Regions from separate parts of the Streptomyces sp. NPDC026575 genome, predicted to be linked through region 2. Evidence: riboswitches for the same ligand, from Rfam matches in the RefSeq annotation. Region 2 holds a riboswitch; the other holds the start of a gene.
What was found. A riboswitch is a leader RNA that binds a small molecule or an ion and turns the genes downstream of it on or off. The one in region 2 is predicted to bind ZMP and ZTP.

Region 1: it holds a riboswitch for ZMP and ZTP, as region 2 does, so the genes downstream of both, ACZ4NB_RS00960 (bifunctional 5,10-methylenetetrahydrofolate dehydrogenase/5,10-methenyltetrahydrofolate cyclohydrolase) here and ACZ4NB_RS27935 (serine hydroxymethyltransferase) in region 2, are expected to answer to the same signal.

Annotation. Positions count from the first base shown of each region.
Region 1 is NZ_JBVHQM010000001.1:208,343-216,063, forward strand. It holds gene ACZ4NB_RS00945 (AfsR/SARP family transcriptional regulator) at 1-566, shown strand, start outside; gene ACZ4NB_RS00950 (MFS transporter) at 586-2,097, shown strand; gene ACZ4NB_RS00955 (SDR family NAD(P)-dependent oxidoreductase) at 2,138-2,956, opposite strand; gene ACZ4NB_RS00960 (bifunctional 5,10-methylenetetrahydrofolate dehydrogenase/5,10-methenyltetrahydrofolate cyclohydrolase) at 3,082-3,936, opposite strand; ZMP/ZTP riboswitch at 3,958-4,046, opposite strand; gene ACZ4NB_RS00965 (hypothetical protein) at 4,086-5,195, opposite strand; gene ACZ4NB_RS00970 (hypothetical protein) at 5,358-5,675, shown strand; gene ACZ4NB_RS00975 (hypothetical protein) at 5,771-5,995, shown strand; gene ACZ4NB_RS00980 (SPFH domain-containing protein) at 6,099-7,331, shown strand; gene ACZ4NB_RS00985 (PPOX class F420-dependent oxidoreductase) at 7,452-7,721, shown strand, end outside.
Region 2 is NZ_JBVHQM010000022.1:110,337-118,057, forward strand. It holds gene ACZ4NB_RS27910 (DUF4232 domain-containing protein) at 1-476, opposite strand, end outside; gene ACZ4NB_RS27915 (GNAT family N-acetyltransferase) at 701-1,255, opposite strand; gene ACZ4NB_RS27920 (hypothetical protein) at 1,516-1,929, shown strand; gene ACZ4NB_RS27925 (glutathionylspermidine synthase family protein) at 1,944-3,134, shown strand; gene rocD (ornithine--oxo-acid transaminase) at 3,361-4,599, opposite strand; ZMP/ZTP riboswitch at 4,770-4,860, shown strand; gene ACZ4NB_RS27935 (serine hydroxymethyltransferase) at 4,900-6,174, shown strand; gene trpS (tryptophan--tRNA ligase) at 6,283-7,296, shown strand; gene ACZ4NB_RS27945 (2'-5' RNA ligase family protein) at 7,481-7,721, shown strand, end outside.

The sequences.
Region 1 (7,721 bases), on a different contig from region 2:
CTTGCACCTTCGACCTGGCTGAATTCCGCAAGCTCACGGCGGCCGGGCGGGCTGCGCTGCGCGTCGGCGACCAGATCGGCGCGGTGCGGCAGTTGCAGCTCGCCGACGACCTCTGGCACGGCTCGGCGCTCGTCGACGTTGATCAGGGACTGCCGCTCCAGGCGGAGGTGTCGCGCCTCGAACAGTCACGGCAGTCGGCACGCGGCTTACGTATCGAGACCGCGCTCCGCATCGGCTGCCACGACGAAGTCCTCGGCGAACTGGCCGGATTGGTGCTCCAGCTGCCCTTCGACGAGCACCTGCACGCGTACTACATGCTCGCCCTGCAGCGCTCTGGGCGCCGCCCCCAGGCCCTGGAGGCGTTTGACCGGCTCCGCCGCTCCATGGCCGACGAACTCGGCCTCGAACCCTCCCCCGACCTGCGCCGGCTGCAGCAGGAGATCCTCGGCCCCGCGGAGCCCGCCCCCTATCGGGAGGGGCAGACGGTCACGGGCCAGGCCGGCTCGCGCGAGGTGCACGCCCTCCTCCAGCGGACCCGCCTCGGTGCACCCGCGCCCGCAGTCTGAGACGAGGTGAAATCCCCCCATGCCCATATCCACCTCCCCGTCCCATGACCCCGGGCGCTGGAAGGCCCTGGCCTTCATCTGCCTTGCCCAGCTGATGGTCGTGCTCGATGTCACGATCGTGAACATCGCCCTCCCCTCCGCCGCGCACGACCTGGGCTTTTCCGACGCCAACCGGCAATGGGTGGTCACCGCCTACGCCCTGGCCTTCGGCAGCCTGCTGCTGTTCGGCGGTCGCATCGCCGACCTGTGGGGCCGCAAACGCGCCTTCGTCACCGGCGCTGTCGGCTTCGCCGCAGCCTCCGCCCTGGGCGGCGCCGCCGCCGACACCGCCATGCTCATGGGGGCCCGCGCCCTGCAGGGCGTCTTCGGCGCCCTGCTCGCCCCTGCCGCGCTGTCCCTGTTGGCCGTGACCTTCACCGAGGCCAGGGAACGTGCCAAGGCGTTCGGGATCTACGGGGCCATCGCTGCCAGCGGCGCCGCCCTGGGCCTCATCCTGGGCGGCGTACTCACCGAGTACCTCACCTGGCGCTGGACGCTGCTGGTCAACATCTTCTTCGCCGCCGCCGCAGCCCTCGGCGCCCTCGCGTTCGTCCACGATCCCCGCACCGGCCACCCCCGCGGGCACCGCCTGGACATCCCCGGCGTGCTGCTCGCCTCCGGCGGACTGGGCTGTCTTGTCTACGGCTTCACCCGGGCCGAAACCGGCGGGTGGAACGCCGCCGGCACCCTCGGCCCGATCGGCACCGGACTGTTCCTACTGGCCGTATTCGTGCTCCTGGAGCGCCGCGTGGACGCCCCGCTACTGCCGCTGCGGGTGATCCTCGACCGCAACCGCGGCGGCGCCTTCCTCTGCCTGGCCCTCGCCATCATCGGCATGTTCGGGTTGCTGCTGTTCCTGACCTTCTACCTCCAGGTCGTCCTTGGCTTCAGCCCCCTGCAGTGCGGCCTGGCGTTCCTGCCGTTGACAGCCGGCATGATGACCGGCGCCACCCAGATCGGCACCCGCCTGGCCCCGCGCCTACCCGCCCGCACACTGATGGCCCCCGGCTACCTCGTTGCCGCCGCCGGCCTGGTCATCCTCGCCCAGATCACGCCCGACAGCTCCTACCCCGCCGTCGTCCTGCCCGGCATGGTCGTCACGGGACTGGGCATGGGCACGGCCCTGATGCCCGCCATGAGCCTGGCCACTCACGGCGTCGCACCGCGGGACTCCGGCGTCGCTTCCGCCTTGGTCAACACCTCTCAGCAGATCGGCGGCGCCATCGGCACCGCCCTGCTCAACACCATCGCCACCATCGCCACCACCACCTACCTGCATCACCACCATGCTGCGGGCCCCGCAGCGGCCGGCAGCCTGCGGCTGCGGGCCATGGTCCACGGCTACTCCGCCGCCATCTGGTGGGCGGCCGGCCTCCTCGCTCTCTCCGCCGCCCTCGCCACCCTCCTCGTCAACCACCGTCCAAGCTCCTCCCCTTGCCGCCGAGCTCGCCCGCGCCGTGACTGCGCACACCGGGTACGCCCCGACCGCTGAAGAGGTGCCGTCGAATGCCGAACGTCGGCCGTAGGGGCCCTCAGCCCTCGGCGCCGCCGCGCGGCTCCAGGCGGAAGCGGAACGCGGCGCCGCCGGTGTCGACGGCCGTGGCGCCGCCGTCGACGGTGAGGACCGCGCCGTTGACGAAGGACGCGGCCGGCGACAGGAGCCAGTCGATGGCCTCGGCGACCTCGCGTGGCTCGCCGGGGCGGCCGACGGGCAGCAGCCGGGTGGCCTCCTCGTACGCGGCGTCGACGCCGCCGGCGAGACCGGACTCGTCGGCGAACCGCGCCATCCGCCGGTCGGCCATCTCGGTACGCACCCAGCTGGGGCAGACGATGTTGGCGCGCAGCCCGTCGCGTCCGTAGTCCACGGCGAGGGAGCGGCAGAGCTGGAGCAGGGCCGCCTTGGAGGTCGCATAGGCGGCATTGCCGTCGCCGTTGCGCAGGGCGGAGACCGAGGCGACCGCGACGACGGCGCCGCGTGCCGCCAACAGGTGTGGCAGGGCGGCACGTTGGAGGAGGAAGGGGCCGGTGACGTTGGTGGTCATCACGGCCTCCCAGTCCTCGATCGACAGATCGCCGACGGAACCGCCGCGGGCGATACCGGCGTTGAGGACCAGACCGTCGAGCCGCCCGTACGCCGAGACCGCGGCATCGACCAGACCCTGGACGGCCTCGGGGTCGGCGGTGTCGGAGGGGTGGGCCAGGGCGCCGGTCTCCTCGGCGAGGCGGTGCAGCGGTTCGGGCCGGCGGCCGGAGATCACCACCTGGTGGCCGGCCGCCCGCAGCAGCCGGGCGGTGGCGGCACCGATGCCCGTACCGCCGCCCGTCACGATGACAACGCGCTGTTCCGCCATGGTCGTTCGCCCTCCGCTTGATGATCGCTTACCGCCCTGGCGATCATACGGAGGACGCCCGCCCGGCCGCCGCACACTTCCGGCCCCGCCCGCCCCGCACCGCACCGGACCTCGGTGCCGCGCCGTCAGGCCGCCGTCAGCTGACGGGTCGCGGCGTCGACGGTCTGGGTGAGCAGGGTCGCGATGGTCATGGGGCCGACGCCGCCGGGGACCGGGGTGATCAGGGAGGCGCGGCCGCTCGCGGAGTCGAAGTCCACATCGCCGACGTTGCCGGGGTTGTAGCCGGCGTCGACGACGACGGCACCGGGCTTGATGTGCTCGCCGGTGAGCAGACGGGGCCGGCCGACCGCGGCGATCAGGACGTCGGCCTGCCGGGTGATCGACGCGAGGTCGGTGGTGCGGGAGTGGCAGTAGGTGACGGTGGCGTTGCGGCCGAGCAGCAGCATCCCGACGGGCTTGCCGAGGATCGCGCTGCGGCCGACCACGACGGCGTGCTTGCCGGCCAGCTCGACGTCGTAGTGGTCGAGGAGGCGGAGGATGCCGGCCGGTGTGCAGGAGGCGAAGCCGTCGACGCCGAAGCTCATCGTGGCGAAGGAGTGGAAGGTGACGCCGTCGACGTCCTTCTCGGGGGCGATGGCCTCGAACGCGGCGCGCTCGTCGATATGCGGGCCGACCGGGTGCTGGAGGAGGATGCCGTGGACGGTGGGGTCGTCGGAGAGCTCGGTGAGGGTGCCGACCAGCTCCGCGGTCGTGGTCCCGGCGGGCAGTGCGATATGCCGCGACCGGATCCCGGCCTTCTCGCAGCGGGCGCGCTTCATCCGTACGTACGTCGCGGAGGCGGGGTCGTCACCGACGAGCACGGTCGCCAGGCAGGGGGCCTGGCCGGTCTGCCGGGTGAGGGCCGTCGCGCGCTGCGCGGCCTGCTCGACGATGCTGCGGGCCAGTGCGCTGCCGTCCATGAGGCGGGCGGTCTGGGTCATCGGGTGCTCCTGAGCGTGGTGAGGGATCGCCCAGGCGCGCGGCAGTGGCCGGATGAGGCCGGGCCGCTCCCCGGTGGTACTCCACCCAAGCGCCAGTCACGGCCCGCCGACCACTGTAATCGACGGCGGAGCGCTCCGGGGAGCCGGCGTCAGGTTCCCCCGTGGCCGCCCGGGGCCGGGGTGGGCGTGGGGGGCGTGGTGGCTTCCCATTGGCTGAGGATGCCGTCCCAGTCGTGCTGGGCGGTGGTGATGGCGCTGGGGTCCCAGGCGGCCGGAGAGGGCTGTTGACCTTGGTACACCTGATAGTCCTGGTAGCTCTGGTTGCCCTGGTAGTTCTGATAGCCCTGGTACTCCTGGTAGCCCCGGTACTCCGCGTTGTTCTGGTAGCCCGCGTACTGCTGCTGTTTCCAGGGTTCGTGCTCGTACGTCTCCCGTGCGGGCTGCGATGGTCGCTCGCGCCAGGTCAGATGAGGGGTCTCGGACTGCGGGGAGGACTGGAGGGTGGCCATCCGGCGGTGGCGGCCGATGCGGTCCTGCGGTGCGGTCTGCGGGGTCTGGCGGTTGTCGGCGGACAGCTGCTGGGCGCGGGCCACGAGGAAGCGGACGTCGAGACCGAGTTCGGTGGCCAGGGCCGTGAGGTCGACTCCGGTGTGCCAGCTGCTCATCAGGATCGCGTCCAGGGCCGGCGCCCAGGCCGACTCGGTGGACTGGGGCGGGGTGGCCTGGGCGGCGGGGGCCTGGGCCGGGGGCGCCTGCGGCGGGGCGGCTTGGGGTGGAGCGGGCTGGGGCGCTGCGGCCTGGAGCGGGCCGGTCGCCGGTGCTCCGATGTGGCCCGCCGGGGCCTGGCCGGGGGCGGCGGCCTGGCCCGCGGGGTGCGCGGCGGGGTGGACGCCGGTCTGCCCCGGCTGGTGAGCGGCGGCCGGCTGGGCGGGGGCCTGCTCCCGGGCGGCGGTGTGCTCGCCCGCGGGCGGCTGCTCGGTGGCGGGGTGGGCGGGCTGGGCGAGCAGGCTCTTGGCGACCGCGCGGGCGTCGTCCTTGCCCACCGTGCGGCGGGCCAGGCGCACTTCGCGCTCGTCCAGGCCGAGCAGGTCCGCCACCACCGCGTCGCTGCCCACGGTCACGGCGAAGGCGGCCAGCGTCCGGGACCGGCGGACCTCGGCCTCGTCGAGGAGTCCCTGCGTCCGGCGGACCTCGTCATCGCTGCTGCAAAACGCCTGTGCGAGTACCGCGTGGCGCTCCCACAACTCCCTCGGTTCCATGACTGCGACAACGTTCCTCCGTCCGGATTGGACTGCTTCCCGGCAATAGATCACTGCATGGGGTGATATTCGAGGGCGTTTCGCCCCCCACGGAAGGACGCATGTGCGGGGAGCCGCAAAAATACGCAGTGACCACAGGCCCCCAGGATCGTTTCAACGGCCATGAGCGCTCCTACCTCCGGCACCGTCGCAGGTCACGGACAGACTTCCCTCCCCCGGCCCGGCTCCATGCCCCGGTGGATCACCGCCGAGATCGCCCGGCAGACGCCCCTGTACGCCACTCTGGTGCGGACGTGGACGGAGCGCGCCGCCACGGTACCCGGGGTCGCCGACCCCGAATGGCAGCGGCTGGTCTCGTACCGCTGTTTCATGGAGGAGACCGAGAACGCACTGGCCGCCCTCCGGCCGCACCGCGCCCCCGACGTGCTGCCCGCGCGCCGCCCGGTCCCGGCCGCCCGGCCCGCCCGGCTCGACTCCTGAACCGGCCGGATCGCCCGGAGTACCGTTGAGTTGTCGAGATTTCCCGCTGTCCGGCTTCCGGGCCGACAGCGGCTTTGACCAGCGACGGAGCCCGGGTGAGCGCGAGGGATGACACGGACTTCGACCCGATCGGCGCGATCGGGCGGGTGACCGTCTCGATTCCGAGCGACGGACCGGGCGAGGTGCTGCTGCCCGTACGCGGCGGGACCGAGGCATTCGCCGCCTGGTCCCGAGAGCCCATCGCCCGCCATACGCAGGTCGTCGTGGTGGACCACACCTCGGCGCGGTCGGTGATCGTCGCGCCGCTGCCGGCCGCCTGACCCGGACCGGAGCCTACGGCCGAGCCGAGGGGTGCCTGCCGCGCGCCGCACCGTCACCGCCCGGAGCGCCCGAGGCCGGCCGCACCGGACCAGGAGCCTTGTGATGTTGTTCTGGCATGTTCCCGCGCCGAACGAGGCGCTGTTGATCTCCGGCTCGAAGCGCCGTGCGGGGGACGCGCAATTCCGTATCGTCACGGGCCATGGCTGCTGGGTCATGCCCGTCAAGCAGAAGGCGAGCGTGCTGTCGCTGTCGCTGCGGGAGGCGGAGATCTCCGAGGACTGCGTCACCCAGCAGGGCATCCGGCTCGCCGTCCGGGCGGTCGCGGTCTTCAAGGTCGGCGACGACTCCACGTCGATCGCCAACGCTGCACGGCGCTTCCTGAGCGAGCAGGACACCATGGAGGAGCTGGTGGGGCGGATCTTCGCCGGCCATCTGCGCTCGATCGTCGGCGGGCTGACCGTCGAGCAGATCATCCGGGAGCGGGACCGGGTCGCCCAGGAGGTCAAGGACGGCAGCCACTCCGAGATGGAGAAGCTCGGCATCGTCGTCGACGCCCTGCAGATCCAGGAGATCGGCGACACCTCCGGCTACATCACGAACCTGGCCGCCCCGCACGCCGCGGCGGTCGCCAGCGCCGCGCGGATCGCGGAGGCGAAGGCCGACCAGGAGGCGACCGAGCGGGAGCAGGAGGCGGCGGCGCTCAAGGCGAAGTACGAACGGGACACCGCGATCAAGCGGGCCGGGTTCCTCGCCGAGACCGAGCAGTACAACGCCAGTGCCGCCCAGTCCGGCCCGCTGTCCCAGGCCAGGGCCTCGCAGCAGGTCATCGAGGAGCAGACCGCCCTGGCCGAGCGGCAGGCCGCGCTGGCCGCCCAGCGCCTGGAGGCCGAGGTGCGCCGCCCCGCGGACGCCGAGGCCTACCGGCTGCGCACCCTGGCGGAGGCACGGCGCGACCAGGTCCGCTTCGAGGCGGACGCCCGTGCCTACACCGAACGCACCCTCGCCCAGGCACGCGCCGACGCCAACACCGCGCTCGCCGGCTCGCTCCGGGACGGCAACCAGGAGCTGATCGCCGCCAACCGCACCGTCGAGAACCTCCCGGCGCTGGCCCAGGCCGCCGCCGAGGGCATCGCCGGCTCCCGGCTGACCGTCCTCAACGGCACCGACGGCATCAACGAGATCGCCTCCGCCGTCGTCGGCCAGGGCCTGGCCATCCTCGACACCCTGAAGCAGGGGCCCGCCGCGGCGCCCGCCGCCGCCCCGTCCGCCGGCACTCCCCCGATGGCCGACGGGGACGGTTCCCTCCCGCAGCCGGTCGCGCCTCCCAGAAGGTGAGGGGCCGCAGGCGCGAAGATGCCCACAGCGGCGCACCGAGTGCGGCGACGTGCTCGGACGCGGCGACGTACCCGAACGCAGCCACCGTCCCCCTACCGCAGCGAACCGAAAGTGCCCGAGATGTCGAGACCACCGCTCCCCGAAGCCGCCGTCGCCATGCTGGCCAAGCCCAATCCCGCCGTCATCACCACACTGCGGCCGGACGGCCAGCCGGTCTCCACCGCCACCTGGTACCTCTGGGACGACGGCCGGGTGCTGGTCAACATGGACGAGGGCCGCAAGCGGCTGGCGCATGTCCGCCGCGATCCCCGGGTCACGCTCACGGTGCTGGACGAGGGCAACTGGTACACCCACCTCAGCCTCATCGGCCGGGTCGGGGAACTCCGGGAC
Region 2 (7,721 bases):
GGCGGGCTCATGGCGATCTTGTCCTCGCAGATGCTCATCGAGGTGCGCCGGCCCTTCTCGTCGTGGGCCGTTATCGGGTGGCGGTCCTGGTCGTCGCGCGGTGCGGCGACTATGGCCGTGTCGTTGCTGACCATGCAGCCTTCGGGCTGGGTGGCCCGGTCGGAGTCCCTGTAGCGCAGCGCGGACGTCAGGGTGCCGCCGCGGGGGAGGTCTATGGGCATGGTGCGGCCGTGCCCCTGCGCGTCGGACTCGGGCCCCTTGCCGACGTGGACCTCGAAGACCGGGAAGCCGCGGAAGACGCAGGTTCCCGGGCCCTTGTTGGCGATGGACAGCCGCGCGTCGCGGTGGGTGGTGTGCGGCTTCTTCTTCAGCACGGTGAGCTTCCAGCGCAGGCTCTTCGTCGTGCAGTCGGCGTGCAGGGCCGCCATCCGGGGCGAGCCGCAGCCGAGCAGCCCCAGGCCGAGGGTGACGGTCAAAGTGAGCGCGGCTGTCGCCGCGAGAAGTGAACGCCGACGCACGACTCCCCCTGTTCGTTCCGCATACCGCATAAGACTTGCCGTTGATAAGGAAGGGTTTTGTGCGCTCGGGGTTGCCTCTGGCTTCGGGACAGGTGATCGATTCCGTGGCAGTGGTCGGTTCCGGGGCGGGCGTGGCGGCGACTCCCGTACGGCGTGGCGGCAACGGCCGTGCGCAGGCCCGGCTACAGCTCCCGTACGAAGGACACCCGGTCCAGGCCCGGACCGTCGTAGTCCGTGTGCACCGGTACGGCGCCGTCGTCGTCGGTCCGGTCGCCCGGTTCCCACTGGAAGCCCATGCGGGTGTGGTACGCGATCGAGTCGCGGTTGTCGGGGCTGGTGATGCAGCGGACCCGGCTGCGGCCCGCCTCCCGGGCGAGGGCGAAGAAGCGCTCGTACAGCGCGCTGCCGACGCCGCCGCGCTTGCCGTCGGGGCATACGCCGACGAAGTGGATGTAGGCCGTGCGCGGGTCGGTCTGGGACAGGAAGCCGATCAGGAAGGCGTGCAGGGTGCCGTCGGGGCGCTCGACGAGGAAGCTGGTGTCGGCGAAGTGCTGGAGGAACAGGCGCGGTACCAGCAACTTCCGTTGCAGCGCGCCCGCTTCACCGCCCAGTCCACCCCACCAGTCGGCCAGCGCCAGCTGGAGGCGCGGATGGTCCGATGCCACCGGATGGCGCAGCGACAGCCCGTCGGATATCGGGGCGGGTGTCGGACCGGGTGTAGGGGTGTTTTCGGTCATGGCGGTCAGCCTAGGGCGAGTGGTGTGGCGTCTCCCAGGAGTTCCGGAAGTCTCAGAAGCCGCCGGAGCCCCAGGCGGCGGAGGCGTCCGGGACGGCAGGGCGCAGATCCCGCCAAGGGCCCTCGAAGGGCCGTGAAGCGGCCGTAGGGGGCGGATCCGGAAGCGGGGCGGGGCCCGTCCGGGGCGGGGCGCGGCCGCCCTCTAGGGTGGCTGTGCTGCACGAGAGCACGTTGATCCATCCACGGGGGAAGCGGGAAGAAATGGCCGAGAAGGCACGTCGGCGGCTGCGTTCGAGCACGGTGATCCTGGGAGGCATGGGCGCGCTCGCCGCGGCCCTGACGTCCTGCGGCTCCGAGCCCGACAAGCGCTGCGTCGACCGCAACAGCTACGACGTGGTCAAGGGCTACCGCATCGTCGACTCCAAGAACTGCTCCGCGGGCGGCGGCTCGTCCACGGGGAGCAGCGGTACGAGCGGCGGGTACGGCAAGGGCGGCGGCAAGAGCGCCAAGCGCCCCGTCGACGGCCAGTGGTACTACGACCCGAGCAACAAGGGCGGCAGCTACGCCGTCGAGGGCACCTTCAGCAAGAGCTCGGCCGTCAACCGCGGCGGCTTCGGCTGCTCGGGGTCGCACGGCAGCAGCGGCGGCGGCCGGCACGGCTCCTTCGGCGGCTGAGCGGCCCGGACGGCATGGAACGCCACACCATCGAGCCCCGCCCCGGCTGGCAGCAGACCGTCGAGGCGCAGGGGCTGATCTACCCGCTCACCCGCTACCCGGACGATTCGCTGCGGCCCTACTGGGACGAGAGCGCCTACTACGAGTTCACCCTCCCCGAGGTCGAGGCCCTGGAGGAGGTCGTCGAGGAGCTGCACGGCATGTGCCTGGCCGCGGCCGCGCACATCGTCGAGCACGACCGCTTCGCCGACCTCGGCATCGACGATCCCCGGCTGGCCGCCCTGGTCGCCGAGTCCTGGCGCCGGCGCGACGAACTGCCCTCCCTCTACGGGCGGTTCGACCTGCACTACGACGGCACCGGCCCGGCCAAGATGCTGGAGTACAACGCCGATACGCCGACCTCGCTGGTCGAGGCCGCCAGCCCGCAGTGGTTCTGGATGGAGGAGCGCTTCCCGGGCGCCGACCAGTGGAACTCGCTGCACGAGCGGCTGGTGGCGGCCTGGAAGCGGCAGGCCCCGCTGCTGCCGCCCGGTGCGCCGCTGCACTTCGCGCACTCCGCGGGCGATGAGCTGGGCGAGGACCTGATGACCGTCGCGTATCTGGAGGAGACGGCGCAGCAGGCGGGCCTGGAGACGGTCGCCGTCTCGATGGAGGACATCGGCTGGGACCGGCTCTCGGGCCGCTTCGTCGACCAGCGGCTGCGCTTCATGCGGGCGTGCTTCAAGCTCTACCCGTGGGAGTGGCTGGCCACCGACGACTTCGGCCCGTACGTCCTGGACACCCTCGACAACGGCGGCGGCACCGGCTCCACCCTCTGGATCGAGCCCGCCTGGAAGATGCTGCTCTCCAACAAGGCGCTGCTGGCGATCCTGTGGGAGCTCTACCCCGGGCATCCGAACCTGCTGGCCGCCTACCTCGACGGGCCGCGCGAGCTGGCGCACACCCGCGGTTACGCGGCCAAGCCGCTGCTCGGCCGGGAGGGCGCCGGCGTCACGCTGCACGAGCCGGGTGCCGCCCCGGTGCCGCGCGAGCCCGAAGACCCGTGCTGCTACCAGGAGCTGGCGCCGCTGCCGGACTTCGACGGCAACCGTGTCGTCCTCGGCGCGTGGGTCGTCGAGGACGAGGCGGCGGGGCTGGGCATCCGGGAGTCGTCCGGACCGGTCACGGACGAGTACGCGCGCTTCGTGCCGCATGTGATCCGTTGACCTGATCCGCTGACCTGACCCGCTGACCTGATCCGCTGAGGCGCGCCACAGGGTGTGCCGCAGCGGGCATCGTGCGTCCACCGGCATCGTGCGTCCACCGGGATCGCACGTCCACCGCGCCCCGCGCGCCCAGGCGCCGGCGCGTCCGCCCGCCCGCGGCATGGCGCAGCGAGCGGCCAGGGCCCTCGGCCCGCCGGTCGCCCGCTGCGTGCTCGCGGCAGCCGCGCTACCCCTCCAGGACCTCCCGCAGCCGGGCCAGCCCCCAGTCCAGGTCCTCCTTGCTGATCACCAGCGGCGGGGCGATCCGGATCGTCGCGCCGTGGGTGTCCTTGACCAGCACGCCCCGGGCCATCAGCTGCTCGGAGACGTACCGTCCGGTGCCGCGCGCGGGGTTGATGTCCACGCCCGCCCACAGCCCGCGGCCGCGTACCGCGTCCACCGTGCCGTCGCCCACCAGCAGCCTCAGCTCGCCGTGCAGATGCTCGCCCAACTCCGCGGCGTGCTGCTGGAGTTCACCGGTCCGCAGCATCGCGATGACCTCCAGCGCCACCGCGCAGGCGAGCGGGTTGCCGCCGAACGTCGAGCCGTGCTCGCCGGGTGCGAAGACCCCGAGCACCTCGCGGGAGGAGACCACCGCCGACACCGGCACCACTCCGCCGCCCAGCGCCTTGCCCAGGACGTACATGTCGGGCACCACGCCCTCGTGCTCGCAGGCGAAGGTCCGGCCCGTGCGGCCCAGCCCGGACTGGATCTCGTCGGCGATGAACAGCACGTTCCGGCGGCGGGTCAGCTCCCGCACGCCTGCCAGGTAGCCCGGCGGCGGCACCAGCACGCCCGCCTCGCCCTGGATCGGCTCCAGCAGGACGGCGACGGTGTGGTCGTCGACGGCCGCCTCCAGCGCCGCCAGGTCGCCGTACGGGACGATCTCGAAGCCGGGGGTGTACGGACCGAAGCCGGCGCGGGCCTCGGGGTCGGTGGAGAAGGAGACGATGGTGGTGGTCCGGCCGTGGAAGTTGTTCTCCGCGACGATGATCCTGGCCCGGCCGTCCGGGACGCCCTTCACCTCGTAGCCCCACTTGCGGGCCGTCTTCACGGCCGTCTCGACCGCCTCGGCGCCGGTGTTCATCGGCAGCACCAGCTCCATGCCGCACAGTTCGGCCAGCGCGGCGCAGAAGTCCGCGAACCGGTCGTGGTGGAAGGCGCGCGAGGTGAGCGTGACCCGTTCCAGCTGGGCCTTGGCGGCGTCCAGCAGACGGCGGTTGCCGTGCCCGAAGTTCAGCGCGGAGTACCCGGCGAGCATGTCCAGATAGCGCCGGCCCGCCACATCCGTCATCCAGGCGCCCTCGGCGGTGGCCACGACGACGGGCAGCGGGTGGTAGTTGTGCGCGCTGTGGGCTTCGGCGGCGGCGATGCTGCGTTCCGTTGACGTCACCGGTGACTCCGTTCGGTAGGCCGTACGGGGCATATGCATCGAGATGCCCCTCTATCTTGCCGCGTGGGCGGTTTGTTCGGAAGCCGTTGGGGTGGTTCGGTGTTCCGGCACCGGCGGGCATACGCGGAGAGGCGAGGCACCCCCGGGCGGCACCCCCTAGGGCCTGTCCGATGGGTCGGGGTCGGAAAGGCCCTAGACTCGGCGGTGCGCACCGCGACTGGCGTGCGGGGAATCGACCCCGAGGGAGCGGTGCGAGGACGCCATCACGAGGTGCCGCCCGCCTGGGCACCCGGGACCCGACCGGACCACCGATCGAGCGCCCCGGAGGACGCCATGTCACTGCCCCTTTCCCATCCCGCGCTGCACGCCGCCGATCCCGAACTCGCCGCCCTGGTGGGCGCCGAGGAGCGGCTCCAGGCCGACACCCTGCGGCTGATCCCCAGCGAGAACTACGTCTCCGCCGCCGTCCTGGAAGCCACCGGCACGGTCCTTCAGAACAAGTACAGCGAGGGGTACGCGGGCCGTCGCTACTACGAAGGCCAGCAGAACATCGACCGCGTCGAGACGCTGGCCGTCGAGCGCGCCAAGGCCGTCTTCGGCGTCGAACACGCCAACGTCCAGCCGTACTCCGGCTCGCCCGCCAACCTCGCCGCGTACCTGGCCTTCGCCGAGCCCGGCGACACCGTGCTGGGCATGGCGCTGCCGATGGGCGGCCACCTCACCCACGGGTGGGGCGTCTCGGCCACCGGCACCTGGTTCCGCGGCGTCCAGTACGGCGTACGCGCCGACAGCGGGCTCATCGACTTCGACGAGGTGCGCGACCTCGCCCGCAAGGAACGCCCGAAGATCATCTTCTGTGGTGGCACGGCCGTCCCCCGCACCATCGACTTCGCCGCCTTCGGCGAGATCGCGCGGGAGGTCGACGCGGTCCTCGTCGCGGACATCGCGCATATCGCCGGCCTGATCGCGGGCGGCGCCCACCCCTCGCCCGTACCGCACGCCGACGTGATCTCCACGACCACGCACAAGACCCTGCGCGGGCCGCGCGGCGCGATGCTGATGTCCCGGGCGAGCCACGCCAAGGCCCTGGACAAGGCCGTCTTCCCGGGCCTCCAGGGCGGCCCGCACAACCACACCACCGCCGCCATCGCGGTCGCCCTGCACGAGGCGGCCGCCCCGTCCTTCCGACAGTACGCGCACGCCGTCGTCGCCAACGCCAGGGCGCTCGCCGAGGCGCTGCTGGCCCGCGGCCACGACCTGGTCTCCGGCGGCACCGACAACCACCTGGTGCTGATCGACCTGACCTCCAAGGGCGTCCCCGGCAAGGTCGCCGCGAAGGCCCTGGACCGGGCCGGCATCGTCGTCAACTACAACACCGTCCCGTTCGACCCGCGCAAGCCCTTCGACCCCTCCGGCATCCGCATCGGCACCCCCTCGCTGACCTCCCGCGGTCTGGGCACGGACCGGATGCCGCAGGTCGCGGAGTGGATCGACCGGGCCGTACGGGCCGCGGCCGAGGGCGACGAGGCGGCGCTGGGGGCCATCCGCGGGGAGGTCGCCGAGCTGATGGCGGCCTATCCGGCGCCGGGCCTGCCGATCGGCGGCTGAGCCCGCGACGCCGGCGCCCGGGGCCCCCGCGGTCCCGGGCGCGCGGGGCCCCGGGGTATTTCCCGGCCACGCGCCGGGGAGCACGCGCGACCTGAGACAATCGGTGCCATGGCTCTCGATCGTCCGCGTGTGCTCTCCGGCATTCAGCCCACCGCCGGCTCCTTCCACCTCGGCAACTACCTCGGCGCCGTCCGCCAGTGGGTAGCGCTGCAGGAGTCCCACGACGCCTTCTACATGGTCGTCGACCTGCATGCGATCACCGTTCCGCAGGACCCGGCGGAGCTGCGGCAGAACACCCGGATCGCGGCCGCCCAGCTGCTGGCCGCCGGCCTCGACCCCGAGCGCTGCACGCTCTTCGTGCAGAGCCATGTGCCCGAGCACGCCCAGCTCGGCTGGGTCATGAACTGCCTCACCGGCTTCGGCGAGGCATCCCGGATGACCCAGTTCAAGGACAAGGCCGCCAAGCAGGGCGCCGACCGCGCCTCCGTCGGCCTGTTCACGTACCCGGTCCTCCAGGTCGCCGACATCCTCCTCTACCAGGCCCACCAGGTCCCGGTGGGCGAGGACCAGCGCCAGCACATCGAGCTGACCCGCGACCTCGCCGAGCGCTTCAACGGCCGCTACGGCGACACCTTCACGATCCCGGCGCCGTACATCCTCAAGGAGACGGCCAAGATCTACGACCTCCAGGACCCGTCGATCAAGATGAGCAAGTCGGCGTCCACGCCGAAGGGCCTGATCAACCTCCTGGACGAGCCGAAGGCGACGGCGAAGAAGGTCAAGAGCGCGGTCACCGACACCGACACGGTGATCCGCTACGACGCCGAGAACAAGCCGGGCGTCTCCAACCTCCTGACGATCTACTCCTCCCTCACGGGCACCTCGATCCCGGAGCTGGAGCAGGAGTACGAGGGCAAGATGTACGGCGCCCTCAAGACCGACCTCGCCGAGGTGATGGTCGAATTCGTCACACCGTTCCGGGACCGCACCCAGGAATATCTGGACGACCCCGAGACGCTGGACTCGATCCTGGCCAAGGGTGCGGAGAAGGCCCGCGCGGTCGCCGCCGAGACCCTCGCCACCGCCTATGACCGGCTCGGACTGCTGCCGGCCAAGCACTGACGGGACTCGTCCGCGCGGCCGCACGGACCCGCCGGACGGTCCGCACAGAGCCCCGGGTCCCCGCCTCCGGGGGCCCGAGGCCCTGTTTGTCACAGGGCAGGGGACGCTCCCCGCAAGGGGCGCGCACCCGGCACACTATGAGGGTGCGCGAGCGTGCCGCACACACGTCAGGAGGGAGAACGCAGTGGGGACCGTAACGCTGGGCGTTTCGATCGCGGTCCCGGAGCCGTACGGCAGCTTCCTGCAGCGGAAGCGCGAGAGCTTCGGGGACCCCGCCGCACACGGCATCCCCACGCACATCACCCTCCTCCCGCCGACCGAGGTCCACACCGAGGCGCTGCCCGGCATCGAACGCCACCTCGCCGCGGTCGCGGCCGCCTTCCGCCCCTTCCCGCTCCGCCTGGAAGGCACCGACACCTTCCGCC